DNA from 4 places in the Mesorhizobium sp. LCM 4576 genome. Region 1 is predicted to be linked to each of the others. Evidence: riboswitches for the same ligand, from Rfam matches in the RefSeq annotation. Region 1 holds a riboswitch; each other region holds the start of a gene.
What was found. A riboswitch is a leader RNA that binds a small molecule or an ion and turns the genes downstream of it on or off. The one in region 1 is predicted to bind cobalamin.
Positions count from the first base shown of each region.

Region 2: another riboswitch for cobalamin. It lies ahead of bluB (5,6-dimethylbenzimidazole synthase); the one in region 1 lies ahead of LCM4576_RS08030 (DUF1636 family protein).
Region 3: another riboswitch for cobalamin. It lies ahead of LCM4576_RS31020 (CbtB domain-containing protein); the one in region 1 lies ahead of LCM4576_RS08030 (DUF1636 family protein).
Region 4: another riboswitch for cobalamin. It lies ahead of LCM4576_RS23990 (DUF1636 family protein); the one in region 1 lies ahead of LCM4576_RS08030 (DUF1636 family protein).

Region 1 covers NZ_MDDT01000016.1:57,919-63,031, reverse strand. Annotated here, with positions in the region: gene cobW (cobalamin biosynthesis protein CobW) at 1-975, opposite strand, end outside; gene LCM4576_RS08030 (DUF1636 family protein) at 978-1,403, opposite strand; cobalamin riboswitch at 1,443-1,646, opposite strand; gene LCM4576_RS36265 (hypothetical protein) at 1,862-2,080, shown strand; gene LCM4576_RS08020 (winged helix-turn-helix domain-containing protein) at 2,186-3,385, opposite strand; gene LCM4576_RS08015 (NADH-quinone oxidoreductase subunit A) at 3,721-4,086, shown strand; gene LCM4576_RS08010 (NADH-quinone oxidoreductase subunit B family protein) at 4,077-4,658, shown strand; gene LCM4576_RS08005 (NADH-quinone oxidoreductase subunit C) at 4,663-5,113, shown strand, end outside.
Region 2 covers NZ_MDDT01000057.1:233,710-236,681, reverse strand. Annotated here, with positions in the region: gene LCM4576_RS26910 (DUF2277 domain-containing protein) at 1-24, opposite strand, end outside; gene LCM4576_RS26905 (exodeoxyribonuclease VII small subunit) at 61-312, opposite strand; gene LCM4576_RS26900 (histone deacetylase family protein) at 316-1,242, opposite strand; cobalamin riboswitch at 1,358-1,535, shown strand; gene bluB (5,6-dimethylbenzimidazole synthase) at 1,578-2,309, shown strand; gene LCM4576_RS26890 (hypothetical protein) at 2,310-2,972, opposite strand, start outside.
Region 3 covers NZ_MDDT01000068.1:11,801-15,019, forward strand. Annotated here, with positions in the region: gene LCM4576_RS31010 (hypothetical protein) at 1-367, opposite strand, end outside; gene LCM4576_RS31015 (CbtA family protein) at 527-1,267, opposite strand; gene LCM4576_RS31020 (CbtB domain-containing protein) at 1,315-1,524, opposite strand; adenosylcobalamin (AdoCbl) riboswitch at 1,526-1,669, opposite strand; gene LCM4576_RS31025 (histidine phosphatase family protein) at 1,755-2,330, shown strand; gene LCM4576_RS31030 (PilZ domain-containing protein) at 2,477-2,749, shown strand; gene LCM4576_RS31035 (isoprenylcysteine carboxylmethyltransferase family protein) at 2,753-3,219, opposite strand, start outside.
Region 4 covers NZ_MDDT01000047.1:14,383-17,409, forward strand. Annotated here, with positions in the region: gene LCM4576_RS23975 (iron ABC transporter permease) at 1-37, opposite strand, end outside; gene LCM4576_RS23980 (ABC transporter substrate-binding protein) at 67-1,014, opposite strand; gene LCM4576_RS23985 (ABC transporter ATP-binding protein) at 1,046-1,834, opposite strand; gene LCM4576_RS23990 (DUF1636 family protein) at 1,831-2,211, opposite strand; cobalamin riboswitch at 2,301-2,506, opposite strand; gene LCM4576_RS23995 (helix-turn-helix domain-containing GNAT family N-acetyltransferase) at 2,842-3,027, opposite strand, start outside.

The DNA of each region.
Region 1 (5,113 bases):
CCGCGAGCGGCGGTCGTCCTCGGCTGTCCAGGCGCGGTCGTAATAGTGGTTGACACGTGGGCCGACGGCCTGCAGCAGGAGGCGCATCGGCTTGCCGCCGACTTCGACGAAGCCTTTGACGCGCAACACGTTCTCCTGTTCGGCGGCAAGGGCGACGCGCTTTGCCAGTTCGTCCGGATTGGCGATCGACGGGATGTCGATGACGAAGGAATCGAAATCGTCATGCTCGTGGTCGAGCTCGTCGTCGTGATGGGTCTTGCGGTTCTCGATGTCGTCCTCGACGGCGAGGCCGAGGCCGAGCAGCACCGACGGGTCGACTTTACCGTGAGTGGTCGGGACGACCTTGACGGCGCGCGCCACGTGCTCGCCGATAACGGCGTTGGCGCGCTGCGAGCCGGCGGCGTCCATCAGGTCGCTCTTCGACAGGATGATCAGGTCGGCGCAGGCGATCTGGTCCTCGAACACCTCTTCGACTGGATCGTCATGGTCGAGCGAGTCGTCCGCCGCGCGCTGCGCCTGCAAGGCGTCCATGTCGGATGCGACGCGGCCGTCGGCCAGCGCCGGGCCGTCGACCACGGCGACGACGCCGTCGACCGTGACGCGGCTCTTCACCGTCGGCCATTGGAACGCCTGGACCAGCGGCTTCGGCAGAGCGAGGCCCGAGGTCTCGATCAGGATGTGGTCGACCTTCGGCGTGCGGGACAGGATCTGGTCGAGCGCCGGCACGAAGTCGTCGGCGACGGTGCAGCAGATGCAGCCATTGGCGAGCTCGACGATGTTTTCTTCCGGACAGGTGTCGACGCCGCAGCCCTTCAGGATCTCGCCGTCGATGCCGACATCGCCGAACTCGTTGACGATGATCGCCAGCCGCTTGCCCTTGGCGTTTTCGAGCAGGTTGCGGATCAGCGTCGTCTTGCCGGCGCCGAGGAAGCCGGTGACGACGGTGCAGGGCACGCGGGATAAGGAAGCGGTCATGGTCAGTCCTTCAGCATGTCGAGGGGAGGGATGCGGGCAACCAGGCCGCGCTTGAGGGAATCGGGCCGGCCCCGCCAGGGGATCAGGCCATCGGTCGAGGTGGCGAAGAGCTTTGCGCCGGCAACGAGGTCGGCGCCGCTGGTCGTGTCCAGATCGCCGAAGACGTAGCTCCAGCAGCCGTCGCGCAGCAGCGCGGCGCTCAATCGGCGCTTGCAATTGCCGAGGCATTCGACGGTGCGAATGCGGATATTGTCGCTCGAGGCGGCGCGGCGCGTGTCTTCGGCCAGCAGCGCGCCGGCGCGGGGATGTGCGTCGGATCCGGTTTCGTCGCGGCAGGACGAGCAGACGATGACGGTCACGCCGGCCAGCGCATCGGGCTCGGACGAAATGTCCGCACTGTTTGCCGGGAAACTGCCGTTGCGATCCAAAACCAGGCTCCTTGCCCGGAAAACCCGCCGGGCATTCGGATACTTTTAGTCTCAGACGGCAGGTCTCCTGGCTCGCGGGTCGTCGCCTCAGATGCCGCCTTCCCGGGAACATCCCAGTGGTTTTCGGCCGGGGCTCGTCGCTTACAGTTGCGGGGACAGCCGCGGATTTGGGTTTTGGCCCGCACCGCATTCCCTCTTGGCTCCTCCCTTTGCCGGGAGAAGACCGTCTGGGTCAGGATTTAGGCTTACGGCCAGGCGCCTGTCAACGCGTGGCTACGACACGGTCGTGTGGGCCAGCGCCATTACCAGCCCTCCCAGCCCTTCGGCGYCTTTATCGGTTTAAGATATGTTCCCACGAGGCGARGGGGCGCAGCGGCTGCCGGAAGCATGGTTGGCGAACAACCTCTCGGGCAGATCGGGCTCCACATCAAGATAACCCGGCTCCTATCCGATTCTGGTTGCTGATCGTCGAGCAGATATTGATCGCCAACCGTCAGCAGGCCACAGGACTGCTTGATGTCGTCGTCGATCTCTCCGTGTTCGGAACTCAGCCAGCGCAGCAGCAAAAACGCCGCCGCGTCGGCGTCTACGCCGCCGCAGTAGATTACGGGTTTGGTGACTTCTACCCATTTCGACTGGGACGCAGCGTTTGCATCGAGCGTAGAAGACAGCATTAGAGCTGCTACTACCAGACACTTGAAACCATTGAGGGTCATCAAACCAAAGCTCGGTTCATAGCAAGCTTTGTTCTATTTTTGTTCTTTTTGTTTGTCAACGCGCTGCTATGGCATCGCCATGTCGATCAGCGCCGGTCCGAGGTCGCCGGCCGGCGTCACTTCGATCGCCTGCAGGCCGAGCCATGCCTGCATTTGCTTCAGTTCGTCGAAGAGCTGTGCGGCGGTTTCAGCGGGAGCACCGGCTTCGGCATAAGCGGCATGGACGCGCAGCACGCTGGCCGGGCGGTCGGCGCGCAGATCGACGCGGGCAACGATGCGGTCGCCGAGCAGGAAGGGCAGCACGTAGTAGCCGTATTGGCGCTTTTCGGCCGGCGTGTAGATCTCGATGCGATAGCGGAAATTGAAGAGCTTTTCGGTGCGCGTGCGTTCGAAAACCACGGGATCGAACGGGGCAAGCAGGGCACGCGCCTCGATCCGGCGCGGGATTCGCGCGTCCTTGTGGAGATAAGCGGGCTTGTCCCAGCCTTCGACCTTCACCGGCAGCAAATCGCCGGCTTCGACCAGTTCCTCGATGCGGTCCTTGGTGTCGCCGGGCGCCAGCCGGAAATAGTCGCGCAGGTCGCCATAGGTGGCGATGCCGTGGGCGCGTGCCGAGATGCGCAGCAATTCGCGATGCGCGTCCTCGACCGAGGGCACGGGCAGGTCGAGCACGGCCTGCGGCAAAACGCGCTCGGGCAGGTCGTAGTAGCGTTCGAAGCCGCGCCGGTAGGCGGTGGTGATGCGACCGGCCCAGAACAGCCATTCGAAAGCGTGCTTGGCCTCGCTCCAGCCCCACCAGCCGCCATTGCCCTTATGGCCTTCGATATCTGAGGCGGCGATCGGACCGCGATCGGCGACCTCTCTATAGATCTCATCAATCATGTCCTTGCGTTCACGGCCCCATTTCGCCAGGCCGAGATACATCTCGTCGCCCTGCTCGGCGCGCTGCATGCGCCAGCGCATCAAGGGATAGGTCTCGACAGGCAGGAACGAGGCCTCGTGCGCCCAATATTCAAAGACCGCACGCTTGCGGGTGACCGCCGCATTGTCGAGCAGCGCCAGCGGGTAGGGGCCAAGGCGTGAATAGAGCGGCATATAATGTGCGCGCACCACCGCACTGACGGAATCGATCTGCAGCAGGCCGGTCCGCGAAAGCACGCGGGCAAGATGGCGTCGGTCCGGAACACTATTGGGCCTGGGGTCGTTGAACCCCTGCGCGCCGAGCGCGATGCGCCTGGCCATGGCGAGCGAGATTTTCTCCTTCATCAAGGTGTCCTTGCCCCGATCGTCCGTCGGATTTTTAGCCGGTGATTCCGGCCATGCTAGCAGGCAAATGGCGGGAGATATGTCAGGAGAGAAAAGTGGAGTAAAAAGTGAAGGAAATCAAACAGGAGCGGATCGGACCAGTTTCTTCCGATAAGGCGTCCAGGGCCGCGATTTGAACAAGGTTTGACTTGCGTCACCGAAACCGCTGCGCTAACCCTCGCCGCGTTGCAGCATGGGCCCTCTTAAAACGGTTCAGCGGTTAAACTGTCACGCTTCCGCATTAGAGTTCGTTGCTGTAATCAAAGTGAACTGCCCCGCCGAAGGAAAGCCGCCGCATGAGCGCACTCCTGAGTTCTTACCTGCCTATCGTCCTGTTCATCGCCGTGGCGATGATCGTCGGTCTGGCGCTGATCGTCGCTCCTTTCCTGGTGGCCTACCGCAATCCCGACCCGGAAAAGCTTTCCGCCTATGAATGCGGGTTCAATTCGTTCGACGACGCCCGCATGAAGTTCGACATCCGTTTCTACCTGGTGTCGATCCTGTTCATCATCTTCGATCTCGAGGTCGCCTTCCTGTTCCCGTGGGCCGTGTCCTTCTCGAAGCTCGGCATGCTCGGCTTCTGGTCGATGATGGTGTTTCTGGCGGTGCTGACCATCGGCTTTGCCTATGAATGGAAAAAAGGAGCGCTGGAATGGGATTGAACGACAGTTCAGGCACCCTCGTCGCGCCGAAGCCCAAGGGCATCATCGACCCCAACACCGGCAGGCCGGTGGGGGAAGACGATCCCTTCTTCCTCGAAATCAACAATGAGCTGGCCGACAAGGGTTTCCTTGTCACCTCGACCGAAGCGCTCATCACCTGGGCGCGCAGCGGCTCGCTGATGTTCATGACCTTCGGCCTCGCCTGCTGCGCGGTCGAGATGATCCATACCTCGATGCCCCGCTACGACTCGGAGCGTTTCGGCGTCGCGCCACGCGCGTCCCCGCGCCAGTCAGACATCATGATCGTCGCCGGCACGCTGACCAACAAGATGGCGCCGGCGCTGCGCAAGGTCTACGACCAGATGCCGGAGCCGCGCTACGTCATCTCGATGGGCTCCTGCGCCAATGGCGGCGGCTACTACCACTATTCTTATTCGGTGGTGCGTGGCTGCGATCGCGTCGTGCCCGTCGACATCTATGTGCCCGGCTGCCCGCCGAGCGCCGAAGCGCTGCTCTACGGCATTCTCCTTCTGCAGAAGAAGATCCGCCGCACCGGCACGATCGAACGGTGAGCCGATGACCCTGGCGTTGAACGAACTCTCCACCTATCTCGGCGAGAAGCTCTCCGGCCGCATCGGCGAAGCCGTGCTTGCCTATGACGAACTGACCATTTCCGTCGAGCCGGGCAATCTGATCGAGGTGGCGACCTTCCTGCGCGACGATCCGCGCTGCCAGTTCATCTCGATCATCGACATTTGTGGCGCCGACTACCCGTCGCGCGCCAGGCGGTTCGATGTCGTCTATCACCTTCTGTCGCCGAAGCAGAATGTGCGCATCCGCCTCAAGGTCCAGGCCGACGAGGAAACGTTGGTGCCGTCGCTGACCGCCGTCTATCCAGGCGCCGACTGGTATGAGCGCGAGACGTATGACCTTTACGGCGTGCTGTTTAGCGGCCATCCGGATCTGCGCCGCATTCTCACCGACTACGGCTTCGAGGGGCACCCGCTGCGCAAGGATTTCCCGCTGA
Region 2 (2,972 bases), on a different contig from region 1:
CAGGGTCTTGATGTTGCGGCACATGGCTTGGACTCCTTACCTGCTTGCTCTGCCCCCAAGTTATTCCGCGTCCAACGGCTCCGTTCCCGCCGGCTTGCCGTCGCGCGACAGCCGGATCTTCTCGACCTTGTCCTCGGCCGCCTTCAGCAGCCGATCGCAATGCGCCTTCAGCGCCTCGCCACGCTCATAGATCCGGATCGACTGGTCGAGCGGAACATCGCCGCGCTCCAGATCATCGACGATCTTCTCCAGCGCGTCGAGCGCCTGTTCGAAGCTCATCGCCTTGACGTCCTCATTGCCTTCCACTGCCATACCCTATCCCTTCATCAGCCGCCCGACATGGGCGGCGACTGAAAATGCCAGTCCCTGCAGATCGTAGCCGCCTTCCAGCAGGCTGACGAGCCTGTTGGAGCTGTGGCGCCCGGCGCGCTCCATCAGCTTGCCGGTCGCCCAGTCGAAATCGTCCTCGGTCAGGTTGATCTCGGCCAGCGGATCGCGGTGGTGCGCGTCGAAGCCGGCGGAAATGATGATCAGGTCCGGCGCGAACGCATCGATGGACGGCAGCACGCGCGACAGGAAGGCGTCTCGAAACAGGTCGCTGCCGGTCTGCGGCGCGAGCGGCGCGTTGACGATGTTGCCGGCGCCGGTTTCGCTCTTCGCGCCGGTGCCCGGGTAAAGCGGCATCTGATGCGTCGAGCAATAAAGCACAGACGGATCGTCCCAAAAAATGTCCTGCGTGCCGTTGCCGTGATGGACATCCCAGTCGACGATGGCGACGCGCTCGGCCTGATGTTTCTTCTGCGCATAGCGGGCGGCGATGGCGGCCGTGTTGAACAGGCAGAAGCCCATCGCCGTGGTCTTTTCGGCGTGATGTCCCGGCGGGCGGGCGGCGACGAACACATTGGCGGCACGGCCCTCGAAGACATCGTCGACGGRGGCATTGGCCGCCCCGATCGCCGTCACCGCCGCCTGCCAGCTCTTCGGGCTGGCACTGGTGTCGGCGTCGATCGAGACGATGCCGGTCTCAGGGATTGCCGCGCGGACGCGTTCGACGAATTGCTCGGGATGCGCGTAAAGGATCGTTTTCTCGTCGCCTTCGGGCGCTTTGACGCGGTCGAGCGCCGAAAAGGCATCGTCGTCCAGCACACGCTCGATGGCGCGCAGCCGGTCGGGCCGCTCGGGGTGGCCGGGCGGCGTGAGGTGTTCGAGGAAGATCGGGTGCGTGTAGAGACGGGTGGCCATGGCGCCTAATCTAGGCACCCGCGGCCGTAATGACCATGTTTGAAACGCCGAATGGCTGGGGAAATTGCGCCAGCCGATGTCGTCCGCGCCATTGGCGGGCGCCGAACTTTGCGGTAAGGTCACTTCGCTGCCTGGTGCCCGTGACGCGGGAGAATCGGGAACACGGTTGAACTCCGTGGCGTGCCCAACGCTGTGAGGGGGACCGCGCCGGCAAACGCCACTGTCCATGACGGGAAGGCGCCGGAGCGGGACGATCCCGAGCCAGAAGACCGGCCCGGCAGACATGGTCATCCGCTTGGTCAGGCGGATGACTGCTTGTCGCAAGGGGAAATGCGATGACGGCAGCAGCGATCGCCGCGAGCGGCGACGATTTTGACCAATTGGCGCGCGACGCGGTCTATCGTGCGATGTTCACCAGGCGTGACGTGCGCAGCTATTTTGTCCCCGACGATCTCGATGACAGCGTGCTGGCGCGGCTCATCACCGCCGCTCATCACGCGCCGTCGGTCGGCTACATGCAGCCGTGGAATTTCATCGTTATCCGCGACCAGACAAGGCGGCGGCAGGTCCGCGACTTGTTCCTCGCCGCGCGCGAACAGGAACTGCCGGRGATCGAGGCGGAACGGCAGGCGCTGTACCGCAAGCTTAAGCTCGAAGGCATCTGCGAAAGCGCGCTCAATCTCTGCATCACCTGCGACCGGCAGCGATCGAAGGACTCGCCGCTCGGGCGCTGGCACAATCCGGAGATGGACCTCTACAGCACCGTCTGCGCGGTGCAGAATTTCTGGCTGGCGGCACGCGCGGAAGGCGTGGGCGTCGGRTGGGTGAGCATCATCGAAACGGAGGCGCTGAAGCGGCTTCTGTCGATCCCGGAGCATGTCACGCCGATCGCCTATCTGTGCGTCGGCCGCGTCTCGGCCTTCGCACCGAAACCGGACCTCGAAGCGCATGGCTGGGGCAGGCGCCTGTCGCTGCCCGAGCTGGTGATGAGCGAGACGTTTTGRGGCGCCGGAGAAGCGCCACTCAAATCGGCGATTGCGAGACTTAGCGGCCCGCCAAAGCCGTGATCAAGCGGCCCGGGGCGTGTCCCAGCGCGATCCACCGCCGAAGGAGCCCAGCGCCTTGTCGCGCAGTTCCCTGAATTTGGACGAGGCCTCGGCAAGCCGCGTGTCCCATTCGGGATTGGGCACCTGACCTTCGATGGCTTCGAAATAGACCTGCATCAAGGACGCGATGGCGAACGGCTCGATGAAGGCTGCCTTGAAGGCCCAGGCAAAGACGATCGCAAGCACGAAGGCCCAGCCGGCCAATTGTCCGGGCATGACCCACAGGATGGCGGCGGCAGGCGCCAGCATCAGCAGGAAGATGACGAAGGACACGCCCCACATGATCACCCCAAGCCAGACGGCGTTCTTGACCATGTGCTTGCCGTTCTGGGCGTAAAGCACGACGCCTTGGCGCGCCGTCTCGAAGGGCGAGCTCGAATTGACGCGGATGTTGTAGCCCAGGATGATCTCGTCGACATAGGTCAGCGAGATGCGGATGACGGTGTTGATGAAGCTGACGATGCCGCTCAGGCCCGGAATGGGCAGGAAGGCGGCGATGCCGCCGATCAGGCCGGTGATGGCGCGGATGGCGCCCTTGACCAGCTGATCGACGACGAAAAGGATGTTGGCCTCGGCGAAACGCTGGGTGACGACTTCCTTGGCATAGGCGATCTGGCCCTGGCC
Region 3 (3,219 bases), on a different contig from region 1:
TCCGCCAGCGCGGCTCGATCACCGCGCCGGTGCTGAAGGTCTCGCCGCTGAACTGGCACAGGATCCAGGACGCGCCGCTGCGCACCATCTCGGCATCGATGTCGGAGATCAACGCCTTCGCCCCATGCGCTGCCGACGGCATCGTCGCCATGTAGGTGAGCAGCGCCTTGGCGGTGGCGAGATAGGCGTGGCTGCATTCGTTGAACGGGCTCTCCTCATCGCCGAGGCTGCCCGGCATCAGGCCCCAAAGGCAGTAGGTGTATTGCAGGTTGCCGTGATTGTAGAGCCGCCGGAAGGTCGGATCGGTCACCGTCTGTGCTTGCGCGAGTGCGAGAATGTCGCCGCGATAGCGCGCGATCACCGCCATCTGGCCATGGGTGAGGCTGGGGATCTGGATGCCGGGAGGCGGAGGGGCGGAAGATCCGCTATGGGCTTGGGCCGGGGCTGCCAGGAGGAGGGCGAAAAGGGTCGCCAAAAAGAAATTGGCCGCCAGGGCGCGGAACCGTGGCGGCCAACGCATCGGATTTCAGGCGTAGCGGCGGGCAGGGCTGCGCTGGTCGCGCACCGCGACCACGCGTTCGGCAACCGCACCGAAGCCGAGCCCGACGACGGTCCACAGCACAAGCTGGATGCCGAGCGAGGCGACCCGGAACTGCCAAAGCACCGTCGCCGAGAAGGTCTCCGGCACTTCGTTGATGTCGGGCAGCGCCGCCTTCACCAGCGCGAAGACGACGAGGAAAGCCAGGCCCGCGACGATCGAGGCGTTCCAGGCGCCGAGCCGGTTCCACAGCCGTTGCGCCAGGCCGACCGCCGCCACCATCGCCGCGATCGACACCACGATCATGATGAAGAACAGCTCTGTGYGGTAACCGATTGTCTCGGCATTRCCGACAGCCGGTGGGTTCGCCKGKTATTTGAGGCTCGGAACCACGATCACGGCCAGGAAGCCGAGCAGCGCGATCAGCGCCGAGGTGCCGCGCGGGCCGAGCGAGCCCAGCCGGCCATAGGCATAGGCAAAGACCAGCGAGAACAGCCCGCCAAGGGCGGCGCCATAGATCAGCACGCCGGTCGCCAGGCCAATGCCGGCCTGCGTGGCGCGGCTGACCATCTCGGGTTCCGGCGCCTCGCCGGTGGCCTGGGCCTGCTGTTCCTCGAAGGCGATCGCCTTATCGACCTGCGGCTCGCCATAGACGCGAGCAAAGGCGAATGCCAGAATCCCTGCAACCAGCCCGACAAGCATGCCGCGCAGCAAGAGTTTTCCGACCATGTTCAAGAACCCTTTGTCGAAAGCGGGTTCAGCGATGCTGAACCGCTTTAGTGGCAGGGGAAGCCGAGCAGGTGGCGGCCGTCATGCACGAATTCGTGCACCGCCGTGCCACGGATCAGCGAGGTCGCGCCTTCTTCCGCGCCGACGAAATAGAGCATCAGCATCAGCATCAGGCCGGCGAAGATGGCCCAAGGCAGAAGCTCGCGGACCGGAATCGCAACCGGACCGTAGCTGGGGGCGAAAGTGGTGTCGGACATATTTGACCTCCCTTGGGATACTGCGTCCCGTTGATCGAACAATGCTGBGGAATAAGGCCTGACTTTCGGCTTGTGCCGATCACAGTGGCGCGACCGTGCCGGACTCGCACCGGCTTCCAATCCCGTATAGCGCTAAAACACTTGTCAGCACTTCGTTCGCCTGTCAACGACATGTAATGGCCAACGCGGCCTCGCGCGGCTGAAATTTCACTGGACCACGGAGTTTTGGGATGTTCGCCCGCCTGACGATGATCGCAAGCGGCGCGACGCAGAGCACGCGCAAGGGCTGCTTTCCGAAGGACGAGGCGCCGGAGCCGAGCGCTCTCAAGCGCGCCGGCGCGATGGCTTCGTCGCTGCGCCGGGCCGACCGCGTCTGGACGAGTCCGGCGCTCGCCGCACGGCGGACGGCCGAGGCGCTCGGCCTGGACGCGACGGTCGAGCCGTTGCTTGCCGAGCAGGATTTCGGACGCTGGGCCGGCAAAGGTTTCGAGGAGGTGCAGGCCGAGGACCCAGAAGGCATGGCGGCCTGGCTTTCCGATCCGGACGCCGCGCCCCATGGCGGCGAGTCGCTTGCCGCGGTCGCCTTGCGTGGCGCGGCGCTGATGGAGCGCCTGGCCGGCGAGGGCGGCCACACCATCGCGCTCACCCATGCCGTGCCGATCCGCGCCGCCGTCGTGCATGTGCTGGGCGCGCCGCTCTCCGCCGTCTGGAAGATCGACATCGAGCCGCTGTCACACACCGAATTCCGCGGCGACGGCCATCGCTGGGTGCTGCATGCGAGCGGGGTGATGGCCGGCGCGAGATAGCGCTGGAAAAGCGCTTGCCTGGCGACGAGCGGTCGCCGGCGAAGGCGAAGTCCGCCGTTTCAGCGATCGCTAACGGAACGGAAACGCCTCGCTGCTAGGGTGCAGCCCCGTGGCGAGGAGAGCCTCGCCCGAGGAGTCCGTCGCCTATGGCCGAATATCCCGAGACCGAGCGCCGCCTTCATGTGCGCGAATTCGTGCTCAAGGAAGCCACGATCATTGCCAATGGCGTCAGGATCGGCTGTTCGGTCAGAAATCAGCACGAGCAGGGCGCGGAATTGCGCGTGGCCGCCGGTATGGACATCCCGGAACGCTTCCTGCTCGAGGTTCCAGCCGACGACATGGCCTATCGCGCTTTGGTGCGGTGGCGGCGCAACGACCGCCTTGGCGTGGCGCTCTACAGCAACGCGCCGAAGGACTGACACTCAAAGATAGCGGCGCACGCTCGCCCTGTACGAGCGGTAGGATTCGCCGAACTTGCGCTCCAGATAGGTTTCCTCGCGCAGCACCACGCCATAATGCAGGATGGGGAAGCTCGCGACGAGGGCGATGACGGCCCACCAAGTGTCAAACAGCAGGCCGATCCCGAGAAGCAGCCCCATCAGGCCGATATAGAGCGGATTGCGGGTTAAGCCGAACGGGCCGCTGGTGAGGATCGCGGTGGTCGGCAATGTCGGGTTCACATTGGTACCGCCGCGCAACATGGTCGAGCGTCCCCAGGCTATGATCGCAATCGCAAGTGCTGCCAGCACGATGCCGAGCACAATGGTGAGCGGCCGGCCACCAATCGCCAGCGGCCAGACATAGCGCAGCGCGAGCATCGCGATCAGCGCCACGAGAAAGAGCAGCGGCGGGAACACCGCGACCCCCGGATTGTCCGCTTTGTCGTCCA
Region 4 (3,027 bases), on a different contig from region 1:
GCGCGAGCGCGACCAGCAGGATCGCGCCCAGCGCCATCGCCAGGACGAATGGCTTGCGCCGCGGTCTCAAAACGCTTCCGGATGCATGGCCCTGGCGATCTTGCCGATCGCCTCGATATTGGCGGGCCCCGGCGTCAGCTCGGCGTAGCGGAGCGCCACGAAGCGCTCGTTCCTGACCGCGTCGGTCTCCTTCATTGCCGGATGCGCTTTGAGGAAATCGAGCAGTTTCCTGTAGCCGCCGCCATCCTGGTAATCGAGCAGGATGAGGAACTGCGGATTGCGCGAGGCGACCGTCTCCCAGTCGGTGTTGCCCCAGCTCGTCGCCATGTCTGCCATGATGTTCTCACCGCCCGCGGCAGCGATCATGGCGTCGGGAATGGCGAATTTGCCGGCGGTGAAGGGCTTGTCCTCGCCGGAATCGTAGAGGAAGACGCGCGTGCCCTTGGCGTTGCCCACTTTCGCGGTGATGCCGGCGAGCTCGGCCTTCCAGCCGTGGACCAGCTTTTCGGCCTCCGCCTCCTTGCCGAAGATCTTGCCGAGCTTCTCGACGTCGCCATAGAGCAGGTCCATCGAGGCGGCGGGACGGTTCTTGTCGAGATGGACACAGCTCTCGGTCAGCACCAGCGTCTTGATGCCGTGCGGAGCGAGCGTGTCGGGCGTCACCTCGCCGCCCGGCTTCATGCCGTAATACCAGCCGGCGAAGAAGAAATCGGGCTGCACGGCGACGAGGTTCTCGAGCGTCGGATATTTCGGCGCCAGCTCGGGGATGGCGCCCTGCTCGGCCTTGAACTCGGGCCCGACCTTGTACCAGCCGGTGATGCCGGTGAGCCCGACGATGGACGGCTGCAGCTTAAGCGCGAAAGCCATCTCAGCCATGTTGAGATCCTGGATGACGGCGCGCTTCGGCGGCGCGTCGAAGGTAAGCGGCTTGCCGCAACTGTCGACGGTGACCGGGAAGGCGAAGGCGGCCGAGGCGACAAGCGAGAAGGCAAACGACAAAGCGAGGCGTTTCACGGGGCATGCTCCTTGTTTGTGTTGGGCAGGTTCAGGATGGCGAGGAAGCGCGCGTGGGCAGCTCGAAGACGGTGAGCTCGCGGTCCTCGGTCGGGTGCCGCAGGCGCAGCACATCGATGCCGAACACCTCGCGGATGAGCGGCTGCGCCAGCGCGTCGCGTGGCGGCGCCAGCGCGCGCAGCCGGGCGTTGCTCATCACTGCGACGCTCGTGGCGAAGGGCGCTACGAGGGCCAGATCGTGCAGCACGGCGACCACGGTCATGTTGAATGCGGCGACCAGCTCGAGCAGCTCGCCGCGGGCGCGCGGATCCAGGTGGTTGGTCGGTTCGTCGAGAAACAGGATTTTCGGCTCCTGGGCGATGGCGCGGGCGAGTTGTGCGCGCTGGCGTTCGCCACCGGAGAGCGAACCGATGCTGCGCGCGAGTAACGGCAATAGCCCGGTCCGGCGCAGCGCTTCGACGACGATGTCGCGATCGTTGTGCCGGCGCCTCAGGCCGGCATGCGGGACGCGGCCGAGCTCGACATAGTCGATCAGCGCCAGCCGTGGATCCGGCTGGTCCGTCTGGCCGACGACGGCAATGCTCAGCGCCCGCTCGGCCGCGGTGATCCTGTCCAGCCGGCGTCCGGCAAGGCGAACCTCGCCGGCGCTCGGCCGGAGCGCGCCGCATAGCATGCGCAGCAGCGTCGTCTTGCCGGCGCCGTTGGGGCCGATGATCGCGAGCCGCTCACCCGCCGCCAGCGACAGGCCGACATCCTCGACCAGCGTCCGGCCGTTTGCCATGGCACGAAGAGCGCGGGCTTCAAGCAGGGGCGCGCTCACCGGACCTGCTCCCTGCCCCCGGCCGGGATGCGCGCCAGTATCTTGCCGGCGAGCCTTGCCGGGCGCTGGTCGGAACTGCACCAGCCATCGGCCAACGAGGCATAGAGTCTGGCAAACTSGACTAGCGCGCCGGCATCGGTGCCGCTGTCGATCGAGCCGAAGAGATAGCTGGYCTTGCCTTGCGCGTTGAAGGCGACGGTCAGTGGTCGCGAACAGCCGGCCATGCAGTCGACGGTCTCGACAGCAAAAGACGACGCCAAAGTCCCGGCAAGCCTGGAGCGCAGTTCGGCGCACAGATCCTCGCCGGACCTCAGCCTGGTCACGGTGTCGCGGCATAGCGAACAGACGATGATACGATGGTATGCGGTGTCCAGCATTTCCGTCACTTCCCAAAATGGCGACGGAAGGATGCCGGACGAGTCGRCCGAAAGGCCGGTGCCCGCGTCTCCTCCCGGCACACCCCGTCCGGTCAACTCGTGTCGATGGCAGGTCTCCTGGCTCGCGGGTCGTTGCGCCATCCGCCTTCCCAGCCTTGCCGGCCAGTGGCGTTTCGGATGGAGCTCGCCGCTCACAGTTGCGGGGGCAGCCACGGCCTCGACCCGGATAGGCCTCACCGTGTTCCCTTTTCACCCCTCGCCTTGCGGTTCGGGGACCATGACGTAACGATCGTAGGTAGTCCGGCCGCGAGTCGCAACGGGCTTCCGCGCAACCTTGTCACCGTTCGAAGCGACCTGCCTGAAAAGATGCATTTCCGATTGATATGTAATAACGTTACATACAGCTGGCGGAGGCGCTTTTGTCAACCCCCTTCTCCAGCCGTCGCGACCAACATCGGAGAATTTTCAGAAACCGTTCGGGTTTCGAACATGGGCACAGCGTCGAGACGGCTGAAGAGCTCCAGCGGGGTGGAACGTCAGGATTTCCTGGTACACCTCTTATCCGTCTCGGCGCTGCGCGCCGATCAGCCTTCTCCCCCGTGAGCCCGCAAGGGGAGACGGGAAAGAGAGCTAAAGCTCCAAATTCCAGGTCTGGCCGACCAAGTCCTTGCCGAAGGAATGATGGCGTTCCTCGTCGACCAGCTTGAAGCCCGCGGCCTGGTAAATGCGGCGGGCCGAGCCAAGAATGTCGTTGGTCCACAGCGTCAGCGTCTTGTAGCCCTTGGCTCGAGCAAAGGTGATGCATTCGTCGACGAG